DNA from 2 places in the Priestia sp. SB1 genome. Region 1 is predicted to be linked to the other one. Evidence: a T-box and tRNA genes for the amino acid it is inferred to sense, from the RefSeq annotation. Region 1 holds a T-box; the other holds one or more tRNA genes.
The links. The T-box of region 1 lies ahead of thrS (threonine--tRNA ligase). A T-box ahead of a tRNA ligase gene usually reads a tRNA of that ligase, here a tRNA-Thr.
Positions count from the first base shown of each region.

Region 2: it encodes a tRNA-Thr, which carries the amino acid that the T-box ahead of thrS (threonine--tRNA ligase) is inferred to sense. The anticodon was not compared.

Region 1 is NZ_JBBJSS010000013.1:49,097-56,774, reverse strand. It holds gene thrS (threonine--tRNA ligase) at 1-1,253, opposite strand, end outside; T-box leader at 1,304-1,530, opposite strand; T-box leader at 1,569-1,796, opposite strand; gene WKH56_RS32210 (MFS transporter) at 1,887-3,101, opposite strand; gene WKH56_RS32205 (MarR family transcriptional regulator) at 3,175-3,660, opposite strand; gene WKH56_RS32200 (tRNA-dependent cyclodipeptide synthase) at 3,929-4,642, shown strand; gene cypX (pulcherriminic acid synthase) at 4,676-5,899, shown strand; gene WKH56_RS32190 (MarR family transcriptional regulator) at 5,970-6,434, opposite strand; gene WKH56_RS32185 (hypothetical protein) at 7,099-7,299, shown strand; gene WKH56_RS32180 (hypothetical protein) at 7,427-7,660, shown strand.
Region 2 is NZ_JBBJSS010000001.1:49,633-57,310, forward strand. It holds gene WKH56_RS00265 (ABC transporter permease/substrate-binding protein) at 1-933, opposite strand, end outside; gene WKH56_RS00270 (ABC transporter ATP-binding protein) at 933-1,883, opposite strand; tRNA gene WKH56_RS00275 (tRNA-Thr) at 2,149-2,221, opposite strand; gene WKH56_RS00280 (aromatic ring-hydroxylating oxygenase subunit alpha) at 2,432-3,484, shown strand; gene WKH56_RS00285 (DHA2 family efflux MFS transporter permease subunit) at 3,519-5,042, opposite strand; gene WKH56_RS00290 (TetR/AcrR family transcriptional regulator) at 5,308-6,228, shown strand; gene WKH56_RS00295 (carbohydrate ABC transporter permease) at 6,342-7,163, opposite strand; gene WKH56_RS00300 (carbohydrate ABC transporter permease) at 7,179-7,678, opposite strand, start outside.

The DNA.
Region 1 (7,678 bases):
TATTCAAAACCAAATGTTTTGTAGATATAATCAACTAATTCAATGACTGATTTAATTTCACTTTCAATTTGTTCAGGAGTAACAAAGATATGAGCATCGTCCTGACAAAACGTACGTACTCTTAATAATCCATTTAGAGCCCCACTGAATTCGTGACGGTGAACTTGACCGAATTCTCCCATTCGAATGGGTAAATCTCTATAGGAATGGAGCTTATTTTTAAAGATAAGCATATGACCAGGACAGTTCATAGGCTTTAGTGCAAATTTAGCATTATCCACTTCTGAAAAATACATATTATCCTTATAATGATCCCAGTGACCAGACTTTTCCCATAACTGTTGATTCATCATAAAAGGAGTACGTACTTCCTCATAATGATGCTTTTCTTGAACGGATCGCAGGAACTGCTCCAGCTGATTTTTAACCATTTGTCCTTTAGCTAAATAAAAAGGCATTCCTGGTGCTTCATCAGAAAACATAAATAATTCTAGTTCGTTTCCTAATTTTCGATGGTCTCTTTTCGCTGCTTCTTCTAGAAACATTACATACTCATTTAACTGTTTTTGAGAACGAAAAGCTACGCCATATACACGTTGTAACATTTGGTTATCGCTGTTACCTCTCCAGTATGCTCCTGATACTTTTGTTAATTTAAACGCCTTAACCATTCCAGTAGAAGGAAGATGTGGGCCTCGACATAAATCGAAAAATTCCCCTTGTTTATAAATCGTAACTGTTTCATTCATAGGGATATCACGTAATAACTCGAGTTTCAACTCGTCGTTTATCTCGCTAAATATTCTTTCAGCTTCACTACGTGTCACTTCAGTACGTTCAATAGGATGATTTTCATTAATAATTTTCTTCATTTCATGTTCAAGTTGTAGTAACTCATTAGAAGCAATCGTTGTAGAAAGATCCATATCGTAATAAAATCCATCTTCAATAACTGGTCCTACCCCTAACTTCACATTCTTATGTACTCTTTTTACTGCCTGAGCAAGTATGTGGGCTGTTGTATGCCTCATAATTTCTAGACCTTCGTCAGAATCTACTGTTAAGATTTCGATTTCTGCATCTTGATTAATAGCTCGATGCAAGTCATATAATTCTCCATTTACTTTACCCGCAATGGCTTTCTTCTTTAGGCTGGAACTAATGGATTCTGCAATAGCATGTAATGTAATACCTTTTGAAAATTCTTTCTCATTTCCATCTAAAAAGCGAATTTGAATTAAATCTCTACTCATGATAACCTCTCCTATTTAAATAAAGTCAAAAAAAACATACTTATCCCTAAGTAAGGGACGAGTATGTTTTCACACGTGGTACCACCCAAATTCCCATCAATATAAATATATCGATGGCTCTGGTGCTGTAACGTCGCAAACGTTATTAATTACTACTATTTCACTAATAAAGCTCCAAGGTGGTAAATTATCTCTCTTTCTTAAGGGCTCACAGCCAAAGACCCTATTCTCTGCAAAGAATTGTAAAAATAATTCATGTCCTTTTCGTTGCTTACTTATTTATTTTTAAACATAAAAAAACGCACTCATCCCTCTAACAGGGACGAGTGCGGTCGTGGTACCACCCTAATTTTATAAAACACTACAAGTGTTATATTCTCAAAAAGATAACGGATTTCCCGATTGCGGTTACTCTATCTACATATTTCCACACAATAGCTCCAAGGTGGTAAATTATTTCTCTTTCTTAAGGGCTCACAGCCAAAGGCCCTATTCTCTGTAAAGAAATATAAAAATAATTCGTGTCCTTTTCAACGCTCAACATGTTTATTTCCAATAAATAGAATTATAATTTATATTATTTGTAAATGTCAATACTTAATTCTAAATATGTTATTAATTGGATGTATTTATTTAAAAAGATGGTTTATTGGTAGTTCTATTTTTATCTGTATTTTTTGTGTTGTGCACTAGTAAATAACCAAAGAAACTTATAATGCCAAACATAACACCGAACATTATGAACATGGTTTCACTTCTCAAAAATTCTAGTAATGTACCTGACAAAATGGGTCCTATAGACATACCAGTATATCTGACAAAGTTAAATACTCCCATAGCACTAGCTCGATTTTGCTCAAATTGATGGGTCAATATGGTTGCATAGGAAGGTGTTAGGATTCCAATTCCCACCCCATAAATGAATAGGCTTAGCGACATAAGTAATAAAGAAACAGTATGTGTGAGTCCAAATCCTGTAACACTAAATGCGATTAAAAAATTAGTAAAGGTAAATATATTTATAAGAGAAATCTTCTTCTGAATGTATTTGAATAACAGACTTCCGGCTATAAGGCTTATCGTCATAGGAAGATAAAGCAAGCCAACAAGTTTTAGATTTAGATGATAGTGGCTTGTTAATAAAACGGGGAGATAAACCAGAATAGAAAAGTAAATCAAAAAGTTCAAGAAGCTTAATGACAACAATATACTTCCCATCTTATCCTTCATCATTACAAGATAAAAATGAAGACCGTTCCTCTTACTTGTCTTGTGCTTTTTCTGATCTTTAGGATAAAACAACATATTGATAATAAGTAAAAGAATAGATATACCGACTAATGACCAGAAAACACCATCATAATTGTATCGGTCTCCTATAAATCCTCCTAAGATGGGAGCTACTGCAGGAGCAATAGATAACAAGGTTTGATAAGTTCCCATAGCACTACCACGTTCTTCCCCATCAAAAAGATCCGTTATTGTAGCAGCTGCAATCAATGGAATAGCTGCTGTTCCGAGGGCTTGCAAAGATCGAAAAACGAGAAACAACGTAAAGTTACTTGTAACAGCACACCCAATACTAGCCAATACTGTAAGTATAAGACTAGGGAGAAGAATAAAACGACTTCCTTTAAAGTCAAGAATGGTCCCGTAGACTATTTGCATAATAGCTGTAATAAAGATGAACAATGAAACAGTTAAATTAACTAATGTTGTGCTTACATCAAATGAATCCTTAATTAACGGAATAATAGGCGAATAAATATTTTGATTTAAAGATGCAAAAAATGCACTTATACAAACGACGTATAAGATAAAAATAGGTTTTGTATTTGTATGTCCCATATAAATCTCCTACCTTGTAAATAAGTTTTTCCATATAAAAGTATGTTTGACATTCTAAAAGCACCTAATGTGTCTATTCTTGTCTTAATTTATTAATCATCGTTTCAAGGAACTCTAATATAATTTTTTGTTTGTCATCAGAGAAATCATCAATTAAATCATAAAATTGTCGTTTCCTTTTGCTATGTAGTTTTTCGTGAAGTTCAAAAACTTGTTTTCCTTTTGCTGTTAACTTGAAGTAAACCTCTTTCTTATTGTCTGCTAATTGAAATCTTTTAATTAACTCATCTTTCGTTAATTTTCGGGTGATTTTTGTGATATTTGCTTTAGATAAATTCATCCTAGTCGCAATCCCTATATTATTTATAGGTCCATTATTTCCAATGCATTCAATCACGTGGATGCTGCTCATGTTACTGGGTAATGTTCCTATTTCGTTCAGTTCTTTTTCATCAAGATAATCAAAAAATGTTTGGGAGACTGAATCAGCTTTTTGTTCGTTCAGGTGTAATAATTGCAAATAATTTTCGTATATTAACTGTTTAGATAATAGAGACATATTAGTTCCTTACCTTTCTAATGTATAAATAATTAATGTTTACCAGTAAACATTATACTACTAATAAGCTATTAAATTACTATGAAATCTCATTTTAATACAATAAAATGAGATTTCATAGTAATTAAAACCTATTATATTTGCAGATAAAACGCTTATCAATTTACAAAATAAAGAAAAAATGTTGACTTTTACAAATATTTGGATTTAAAATAGTTTTTGTTTACTAGTGAACATTAACTGTTTAATTATAGGAGTTGAAATAGCTATGTCACAAATTCTTTTAGAAAAAATAGCTAAGCCTTTATTTGCTATTGAACCTTTATCACAAAATTGCCAGAGAATTTTTGAAAGAAGAAACCACATATTAATCGGAATTAGCCCCTTTAACAGTAGATTTTCGGAAGAATATATTTATCGACTAATTGAGTGGAGCATTAAAGAGTTTAAGGATGTCTCTGTTCTCTTAGCTGGAAATGAGGCCGCAAATCTTTTGGAAGCTTTAGGAACTTCTAGGGTAAAAGCTGAGCGTAAAGTGAGAAAAGAAGTAAACAGAAATCGTCGATTTGCTGAAAGAGCTCTCAAAGCTCATGGTGGTAATCCTGAAGCTATTTATACATTTTCAGACTTTATTACTCAACCGGTATATTGTGATATGCGTACTAAGATTGAAGAAAGTTTTTTACATCAACCAAACTTTCAAAATGCTTGTTTAGAAATGTCACATGCAGCAATTGTAGGAAGAGCATCTGGGACAAATATGGATATTTCAGTTATTACTTCAGAAATGTTACATAATGCTGTGCAATATGTTTTGGCTGAACTGCCGTTCTTTATTGGAGCACCTAACATCTTGGGTATTCAAGAAACTGTACTTGCTTACCATAAACCTTGGAGGCTAGGTGAACAAATAAAAGATGAGCAATTTTCAATTAGAATGCAACAAAATCAAGGATATATAACTGTCGATGAAATTCAGTAAATTTACACCCTTAAACTTTTAGGAGGAACCGTCTTGAATACATCATTTAAAACTTTTAGTATCTTATCAGAACAGTTTCATGAAGATCCATACCGATATTTTTCAGAACTTCGAGATTTCGATCCTATCCATTATGAGCAAGATATTGATAGCTATTTTATTAGCCGATATAAAGACGTAAGATATGTATTACAAAATACAGAAATCTTTACGACTAAATCTCTTGCTAAACGTGCTGAACCTGTAATGCGTGGACCTGTCCTTGCACAAATGAAAGGAAAGGAACATACAGCAAAACGTAAAATTGTAGTAAAGAGTTTTATAGGTGATTCACTTAAGAGACTCATTCCCTTAATTAAAGAAAACGCAGAAGTGTTATTATCACCACACTTAAGTAAAGGGAGAATTGACTTAGTTAACGATTTTGGAAAAACTTTTGCTGTATATGTCACAATGGATATGCTAGGACTTAACAAAAAAGATCATCAACTTATCGCAGATTGGCACAGTGGAGTTGCTAACTTTATCACTACTATACAGTTGTCATCTGAAGAACGTGATCATTCATTATGGTGCAGTGAACAACTAGCAAACTACCTTTTACCCATTATAGAAGAGCGTCGACAAAACCCAAAATCAGATCTCATTTCAATATTATGTCAGTCTGAGTATGAAGGAGTTGAGATGTCCGATACGAACATTTTGGCACTTATCCTTAATGTACTATTAGCAGCTACCGAACCTGCAGACAAGACATTGGCATTGTTAATGTATTATTTATTAAATAATCCGTTACAAATGCAAGATGTGATGGAAGATCGTTCATTATTATCAAGAGCAATTGCCGAAACTCTAAGGTTTAAACCACCAGTACAACTTATACCAAGGCAATTATCGCAAGATGCGAAAATAGCCGATAGATTACTACCTAAAGGTTCAACAGTATTCTGTATGATTGGGGCTGCCAATCGAGATCCTGAAGCGTTTGATAATCCTGATACTTTTAACATTCATCGTCCTGACCTTGACGTCAAAACGGCTTTCACAGGTATTGCTCGACATGTGGCTTTCGGTTCTGGCATACACAACTGTGTAGGAGCTGCCTTTGCAGGAACAGAAATTGAAGTAGTAGCTAACATTGTTTTAGATCAACTACAAAACATGAAATTAGAAGAAGGATTTCATTACACGGAAAGTGGTCTTTATACACGTGGACCCGTTTCTCTTCCATTAACGTTTGATCCTATTAAAGGCTAAGATAATAAATTGTATACAATTAAGCAAGTGGATTTACGACATGCTCATTAGACATGTCGTAAACCTACTTCTATATTTGTTTGGTCCACTCATTTAAAAACTTAATAATTATTTTTAACTCTACTTCTGAAAATTTATTAAGTAATTCTACATATCTTTTCTCTGCTATTTCATGCATTTTATCATGAATTTCAGCTAACTCCTCCCCTTCCTTTGTCAAGGAATAAAAGGTTTCCCTATTATTATGGATATTCTTGTTTGCTAGAACAATGCCATGTCCCACAAGTGTATTAATAGCCTTAGATACAGCAGGTTTTGAGATATTAAGTTCTTTAGAAAGAAGAGCATTGTTTACATATTGGTCTTTATTTATTAATGAAACAATATGTAATTGAGTAATTGTCCATTTTTTATTCGTACTATTTACACTTTGAGTTAGTTTATTAGCTAGTATTTTCCTACTTTGAACCTTTTTTTCTCTAGTCATAATTAGAGATTCAATAGCTTGGAACGCTTGCTTATGAAGAGCTTCCATCAGAAACACACCTTCTTCAATATAATCGTTAACTGGTTAACTATATATAATAGTTTACTGATTAACGATTATATTGTCAAGTTCATTTGATTTAGGCTTTGCATACAATATAACTGATTGATAGGATACATTAGCCTTCTCTGTTTATAAAAAAATTAATATATACGGCTGCCTTTTTATAATAGGTTCCGGAAACATGTCTTATGTTAACTACAAAAGTATACTTTTACGAACTTATAGAAAACCTATATTTTTATTAAATTGGTGTAAAATCGCTTTATATGACCACTGGAACTGAATAACTACCTAACATATGATATGATGGATAATTAAGGAATTAATGTATAGGTAGCGAGGGAATTTCAAATGAGAAAGTTGAAAGAATCTTACTTTTGGGTTGTAGCAGGGCTCCTGTTGTCTAGTGCCTTTGTCAATTTTGTTTGGAAAGGAAAAACTTGGCCAGGATACTATACTTTGTGTACATTATTGATATTAATCATTATAAAGATAATGCTATTTAACTATGAAAAGAGTGAGAATGAAAAAAAGTAATACATCACACTTTAGGTTTGCTGTATTACTTTTTTATTTGGCCATAATTTGCTAACACCTTACATTGTGAATTAGGTAGTTACATATAGAGGAATGAAAAAGGAGGCTAAGTGTGGGATTATTTTTTAGAAGGATTGACTCTGATAAAGATAGTAAATATAGACGATGGTTAAATTCCATGTTGCCAGTCGCGATGCTAATAAACTTCATAAATAGTTTGTTTCTAAATTGGGGATGGCTTTCTTGGACAATGGCCATTGTAATTGGCATACTGGCTATTTTAATATTTAAGGAATATAAAGGTGAGAATTAAAGGCTGCATAAAACATCTGTTTTTTATATGTGTACCGGAAAGAGACATTATGGTAACTAACATTAATAAGTAAGGCTATTTATGTTAGAGTGTACATAGAAACATGTATGAGTTTGGAGGCAGAGTCGTGAAACGTGCAATAGGGATATTTCTTCTTGCTCAAGCTTTATTAACGTACTTAACTATTAAGATGATGTATACTCCGTTTATCGTTAAAACATTACATAGAAATACTGGAGTTATGACAGTTTCATATAGTTACCCTTTAATGTACTGGTTAATTTGTATAGCTTCGGGCATTATGCTTATAGTGGGAACGTATCTAGTTTTCGCCAAAGAAAGAAAGCAGGAAACTGTATAACTGGACGGATACTATCGT
Region 2 (7,678 bases), on a different contig from region 1:
ATCTTTGCTGTCCGGCTGTTCCTTTAGATGCGTCACAATGGCTGTCCCCGTATATTCAGGGTACAAATCAATTTCCTTGTTACGCAGAGCCTCAAATACAAATACTGTTTTTCCAAGCGACGAACGAAGATTTACTTTCATATCGGTTTGATCTTCAATTAATTCTTTGTACATATTAATTAAAATATCTTGTTCTGCGCCAATTTTCCCTCCGATAACAAGGTCTGGTTTTGTTGCGCTCATTGCTGCAAACGGAGAAACAAGAATAAGTATTAATACGATGATCATGATGAACGAGCGTTTTTTGGACCCTTTTTTAGCAGAGTGTTCAATCGTTCGCAGAATTCCATCAAAAATAAGCGCTAATAATGCTGCTGGAACGGCTCCTAATAAAATCAAACTATTATCGCTTCGGTCAATACCAAGCAAAATTAAGCTTCCGAGTCCGCCTGCTCCGATAAGAGCCACGATTGTCGCTGTACCAATAATGAGTACCATCGCTGTGCGAATTCCGGCCATAATGACAGGAAGCGCTAGAGGAAGTTCTACTTTGATTAATCGTCTCCACGAGTTCATCCCCATGGCTTTGGATGCTTCAATTAAAGATGGGTCCACTTCTTTAATTCCGGTATATGTATTTCGTACAATAGGAAGAAGCGAATATAAAAACAGTGCAATAACCGCGGGAAAGGTTCCAATTCCGACAAGAGGAATCAGTAATCCTAATAAAGCGAGTGAGGGAATGGTTTGCAGTACGGCTGTTACGCCAATGATCGGTTCAGCAATGCGGTCATGCCTCGTTAAGTACAGTCCAAGCGGCACTGAAATTAATACGGCGATCACAAGAGCCAGTACTGAAATTTGAATGTGTTCAAGAAGAGCTTGAAACAGGGCATCTCCTCGTTGATCTAATAATGTGCTTAGTGCATTCATTACAGCGTTCCTCCTTCTTTCGTTTTATCAGAAAGAAACGCTAATAGAGTTTTGCGCGTTACAACGCCAATGCGTTTGCTCCCTTTTTTCACAGCTATTGCTTCATGGTCGTAAAGGGCGTCCATTGCCTGCTGAACAGTGGCGGTTGAAGCTAGCTCTTCAGTAGGTTCTACGTCTGGCTGTTCACTTTCTTTGACAAACATATCCAATGTCTCAAATAAAGTATTTCCTTGATTTCCAATAAATGTTTTTACAAACTCATTTTTAGGCTTTTGAATGAATTCCTCCGGGGTGCCAACTTGAACAATTTCCCCATCTTTCATCAGGCAGATACGATCTCCAAGCGTCATGGCTTCGCTCATATCATGCGTAACAAACACAAATGTTTTTTTGATTTTTTCTTTTAAGCTAATAACATCTTGTTGAAGCTGTTCGCGGCTTAACGGATCGAGGGCGCTAAAGGGTTCGTCCATTAAAATAACGGGGGGATCAGCTGCGAGGGCACGTGCTACACCTACACGTTGCTGCTGGCCACCTGAGAGCTCAGACGGCTTTCGGTTTCGATATTGCTTTGGGTCTAGTCCTACCAAGGTAAGCAGTTCATCAATACGCGTTTTGATTTTGTTTTTCTTCCAATGCTTCATCTCCGGTACAATGGCTATATTCTCAGCAATGGTCATATGAGGAAAAAGAGCAATCTGCTGTAGCACATAACCAATGTTCCAGCGTAGCTCATGTATGTTGTGGTCCGATACGAGCTTATCTTTTATGTATAGTTCTCCTTCGGTAATATCATGAAGACGGTTAATCATTTTTAAGGTGGTTGTTTTCCCACATCCACTCGGACCAATTAAAACGAAAAACTCTCCTTCTTTTATTTCTAGATTAATATTTTTCACGGCGGTCGTACCGTCTGGATATTGCTTTGACACATTCTTAAACGTAATCAAATTATCGTTCACACTCCCTGTTGAAATTTAACCCCTAGTTTCGTGTACCCAATACTTAGAGGCAATAAACATTCTTTTAAGAATATTTCTAAATATGATTCATAAGACATAGTGGAAAAGATACACATGTTTTCTAACAGCCTCCTAATAAGGCTATCAAACTGTTAAAGTTTTCACAAGGCGGGGAAGAATAATTCGGAGAATAAATTTAAAGCCAATTCAAATAAAAAAACCTTCTTTCAACAAGAAAGAAGGTTTTTGAGTATGCTAGCGACAGGGATCGAACCTGCGACCTCTTGCTTACCATGCAAGTGCTCTACCTACTGAGCTACACCAGCGTCTTGGAAAATTATATCACGTTTAAATTTATTTAGGAAGCGCTTTTTTAAATTTTTTTATTGGTATATTCTCTAATTGGCGTCTTCTGAAATTCGCACTTTCTACAAAGTTCCATATTTTATGTTAGAACTTCTCACATAAATTGTGTGAATTTTCTTTTTTTATATTACCCTTAGTAAAAGAGCTTACAAAAGAAAGGAAGAAAATAGATGGAACAACAACCAACCATGACCAAATCAAAAACGGCAACTCCCTACCCAAGAGACTGCACGTTCAGCCTGGAAGATTGGACGACGCTCGCTAAGTATTGGTACCCCGTCGCACGCTGCAGTGATGTAACTGAGAAACCAACGTCTGTAAAACTGCTAGATGTAAATCTAGTTCTATACCGCACCACACACAAAGTTGTAGCGGCACGCGATTTATGCGTTCACCGAGGGACCCCGCTTAGCATGGGCTGGGTGGAAGATGATGAAATTGTCTGTCCTTACCACGGCTTCCGCTACGCAACGGACGGCGCATGCACGTCGATTCCAGCTCACCCTGACGCCAACATTTCTCCCCGCCTCTGTATGGCCGTCTATCCAGTTATTGAACGATTTGGATTAGTTTGGACTTCCCTGACAGGAGAACAAGATAACCTGCCTTACTTCGATGCGTGGGAAGACCCTGATTTTCAGCAAATTGTTTGTCCGAGCTTTGATATCATGGGTTCAGCCGGTCGTCAAATGGAAGGCTTTTTAGACGTAGCTCATTTTGCTTGGGTTCACACGGACACATTTGGTGATCGAAACAACGCCTTTGTGCCTAAATATAAAGTAAGCGATACAGACTATGGGCTTCATGTAGAATATACGAGCACCGTGAGCAATTATTCCAAAGAACAGCAGCATTTAAATCCACCTGATTTTAAATGGCTTCGCGTCTTTGATGTTTATCCGCCGTTTACAGCTACGCTAAAAGTATACTTCCCAGAAGGCGCAGAGCTGTGGATTATGAATGCAGTCTCTCCTATTTCAGCCCGCGAAACACGTTTATTCGCGCCAATCGCTCGAAACTTTGACAAAGATTCTCCCGTTGAAGGTGTGTATGACTTTAACCTTCGCGTCTTTGACGAAGACCGTGAAATGGTTGAAAATCAAAAACCTGAAGACTTGCCTTTAGACCTGCAGATGGAAGCGCATATTATGGCTGATCAAACGTCTATCGGCTACCGGAAATTATTAAAGAAAATGGGCTTAAGCTTTAGATATACAAGCTGAAAAAATCCCCGCTGTCTCAGCGGGGATTTCTTTTTTATTTAGCAAACTGCTCGCGTCCTGCTTTTTCCTTTATCATTTCATCTTCACTTGCCGGCGTTGCTCGTTTCATAAACAATGAAAGAATTAAGGCAACCACCACTAGGACTACAGAGATAGCAAACGCATCGTTAATCCCTTGTACCATTGCCTGCATCCCAATCTGCTCTTTCATTTGAGCTGCCCCGGCTGCGGTTGCATTAGCTGCTCCTGCTCCGCTCATTGCATCTTGAGCGAGCTCTTTTGCATGAGTAGCTGTACGGTTTGACATCACCGTTACTAAAAGAGCCGAACCAATAGCTCCCGATACTTGTTGAAGCGTATTGTTCATGGCAGTACCATGCGGATTAAAGCGCTGCGGCAGCTGATTTAATCCGTTTGTCATAACCGGCATCATCACCATAGACATTCCGAACATGCGAAGCGTGTAAAGCGTAATGAGCGTTGTATACGTCGTATCAAGCTCTAAGTTACTGAAGAAATACGTCGTAACGGCTGTAATCGTTAGACCCGTTACAGCCAATGCACGCGCTCCGAATTTATCAAATAATTTTCCGGTAATCGGTGACATTACACCCATTAGCAGCGCACCTGGAAGCATTAGTAATCCTGAATGAAGCGGAGAGATGCCTCGTACCGTTTGAACATAAATTGGCATTAGCAGCATGGCTGAGAATAATGCCATTGTGATCACCATCGAAATCGTTGATGATAAAGCAAACATTGGATATTTAAAAATGCGGAATTCAAGCATCGGTGTTTTAAGCTTGAACTGACGTGTAATAAATAAAATCAGAGCCACAGCTCCTACGATAATGGTACCATATACTTCCACAGAATCCCAGCCTTTATCCCCTGCTGAGCTAAACCCGTATAGAAGTCCGCCAAATCCAATTGTAGATAGCAAAAGGGATAAAAAATCCAAATTGATTTCCACTTTTTCTTTTTTGTCTTTTAATAGGAAGAAAGCGCCTATTAATACAATGGCTGCGATTGGCGTAACAAGGTGGAACAGCATTCTCCACTCATAGTGTTCAATTAGCCATCCTGATAATGTAGGACCAATTGCCGGAGCAAAAATCATAACTAAACCGAAAATCCCCATCGCAGCTCCGCGTTTTTCTAATGGAAAACTTGTGAGCAATACGTTCATTAAAAGCGGCATCATAATAGCTGCGCCTGACGCTTGAATAATACGAGCGGTTAACAACACAGAAAATACGGGCGAAGCACCTGCAAGTATTGTTCCTGCTGTAAATAAAGTCATCGCCGTTAAAAATAAGCCTCTGACAGAATAGCGCTGAATTAAAAAAGCGGTAGTTGGAATCATAATACCATTCACTAACATATAACCAGTAGAAAGCCACTGGACAGTTGACGTTGTCACATCTAAGTCTTTCATAATAGACGGCAGCGCCACATTTAATAACGTTTCATTCAATAATGAGATAAAAGCGCCAATTAACAAAATAGCAATTATGCCATAAGGCGGCTTTTCCATTTGATTTATCGATCGACTCATTATTGTACCTCCTTATACTTTAGGTTCATTTTTTTAGACACGTGTTCTACATAGAGTATATTATACTGTGAGTTCAATTTATGCAAGTGAAAAATCTTACGTTCACGTTCTTTATTTTCTCAACTTTTTTAGTCCTATACTCCTTTTATACCAATATATTGTCGTGATATCGTTCAGTTTTCTGAAAAGAACATTTGTGTAAACGCTTTAAATCATGTATCATAAAGTTGGACCATGAGTCTAATTTTATATTTAGGTGATAATAATGAATAACCGAAAACAGCAAGTTGTAAAAAATGCACACCATCTCTTCGTTGAAAAAGGATTTCAAGCTACGTCTATTCAAGACATCATTGATTATAGCGGCATTTCAAAAGGAACATTCTACAACTATTTTTCTTCAAAAAATGAATTATTAATCGCTGTTTTTACATGGCTTCATACGACCATTGAACAAGAGCGGAATCAGCTGCTGGTTGGTAAAAGTCTGACCGATGTAGATGTATTTATTAAACAGATCGATGCACAGATGAAAAACCATCACAAACACAAATTTTTTACATTACTTGAAGAAGTATTTGTTTCCAATGACCCTGATTTAAAAGCATACATAAAAAAAACCCAGTTTATTGAAGTAAACTGGTTCTACAAACGGTTCATTGATTTATTTGGTCAAGAAAAGAAACCTTACCTGCTAGATTGTGCAATTATGTTTCTTGGCATGCTTCACCGCAACTTTCACTATAACTTTATGGTCAATGGTACAAAGACTGATCCCCATGAGATTATAACTTACAGCGTTAAGCGTCTGCTTCCTCTTGTAGACGAAGTAGCAAATTCAGGAGACATTTTGCTCGATCCGCAAACGATTAAAGAATGGCTTCCATCTTGCCCAAATACTAAAAATCAAATAGAACAGGACATTTCCGCAGCACTTATCGATTTAAAAAAGCAGGTTCACAAACAATTTACGGATGAATTTGAACGTCAAAAATGTACAGAGCTTATTAGTTTTATTGAAGAAGAGCTGTTTAAACAGTCGACTCCCCGCAAGTTTGTTGTGGATAGTGCCCTTCATTCATTAAAGCAGCTGCCTGTTAACAACAGTAAAACGAACCTAGAGGAACTGCAAACGATGATTGATCAGTATGTGAGTGAACTTCAATCAACAGCTAGAAGCAACTAAACATATGAAATTAACGCTCACCATGACAACAAAAAACGAACGATTATGATTTTTTAATTAATCGTTCGTTTTTTTGTAATTCCAACTAAAATACTTTTATCCCAGCCTCTTTTTTATTTTCCTCCAGTAAACGAAATTCCTTTAATGAAATATTTGTTAAAAAACGCATAAATGAGCAAAATTGGAAGTGTAAAAACCATGGAAGCTGCCATAATATAGTTCCAATAACTGATATACTGACCTTTAAATGTGTTAAGGCCTAAAGTCAACGTGAACATATTTTCATCAGACATCACAATTAAAGGCTTCATAAAATCATTCCAAAACCCCATAAATACAAAAATCGTTTGTGCTGCTAAGGCAGGTTTTGCAAGTGGAAGGACTATTTTGAAGAATGTTCCAAACTTCGATAACCCATCCAACTCCGCTGCTTCTTCAAGCTCTTTTGGGAAATTAATAAAAAATTGACGCATCATAAATATAAAAGTCGCATTTACCATTCCCGGTACAATCATTCCCTGATAGGTATTTAACCAGCCTAACTCTTTTAAAATTAAAAAATTAGGAATCATCGTTACTTGTCCAGGAATCATAAGCACCGCTAAAATAATAATAAATAAACTTTTCTTTCCCGGGAAACTGAGGCGTGCAAGGGCATAACCAGCCATTGAGTTAAATAGCAAATTCAGAGCTGTTCCTACTACGGCAATAAATAAGCTATTAAACATCCAGCGAGGGAACAGCTTTTGTTCCACAAAAATTTGTTTATAGTTGTCTAGCGTAAAGTGTTTCGGAATAAAGTTCACCGTACCTGACACAATTTCTTCTAGCGTTTTAAAAGAAGCGGACAGCGCCCAAATAAATGGAATCAGAGTAATCAGCGCGTATATGCTTAAAATCGTATATAAAATGAGGACTCCTGTTTTTTTCTTCATCTTTTTCTCCCCCCCTTAGTACATACTTTCTTCTTTTGAAAACTTTCTCTGAATAACCGTTGCCACCAAAATCACGAGCGCCAGCATAAAGGCTAGTGCTGCAGCATACCCCATAGTACCTAAATTTTTAAATGCATATTGATAAATAAGCAGAACAACAGTCAGAGTCGAGTTATTAGGACCTCCTGAACCTCCTGAGAAAATAAACGATTGATCAAATAACTGAAACGTACCAATCAGTCCCATGATCACTACGAATGATGTAACCGGTCGCAGATTCGGAACTGTAATATGCCAAAATCGTTGAAATACATTAGCCCCATCTAACTGAGCTGCTTCATAAAGCGAATCTGGTACGTCTTGCAAAGCTGCCAAATAAATAACCATAAAAAATGGAGCTGTTGCCCAGATGTTCATAATCATAATGGCAATCAAAGCGACCTGAGGATCTCCAAGCCAATTGTAAGTTGGAAGACCAACAAACTTTAAAAACTCGTTCACAATTCCATTTTGAT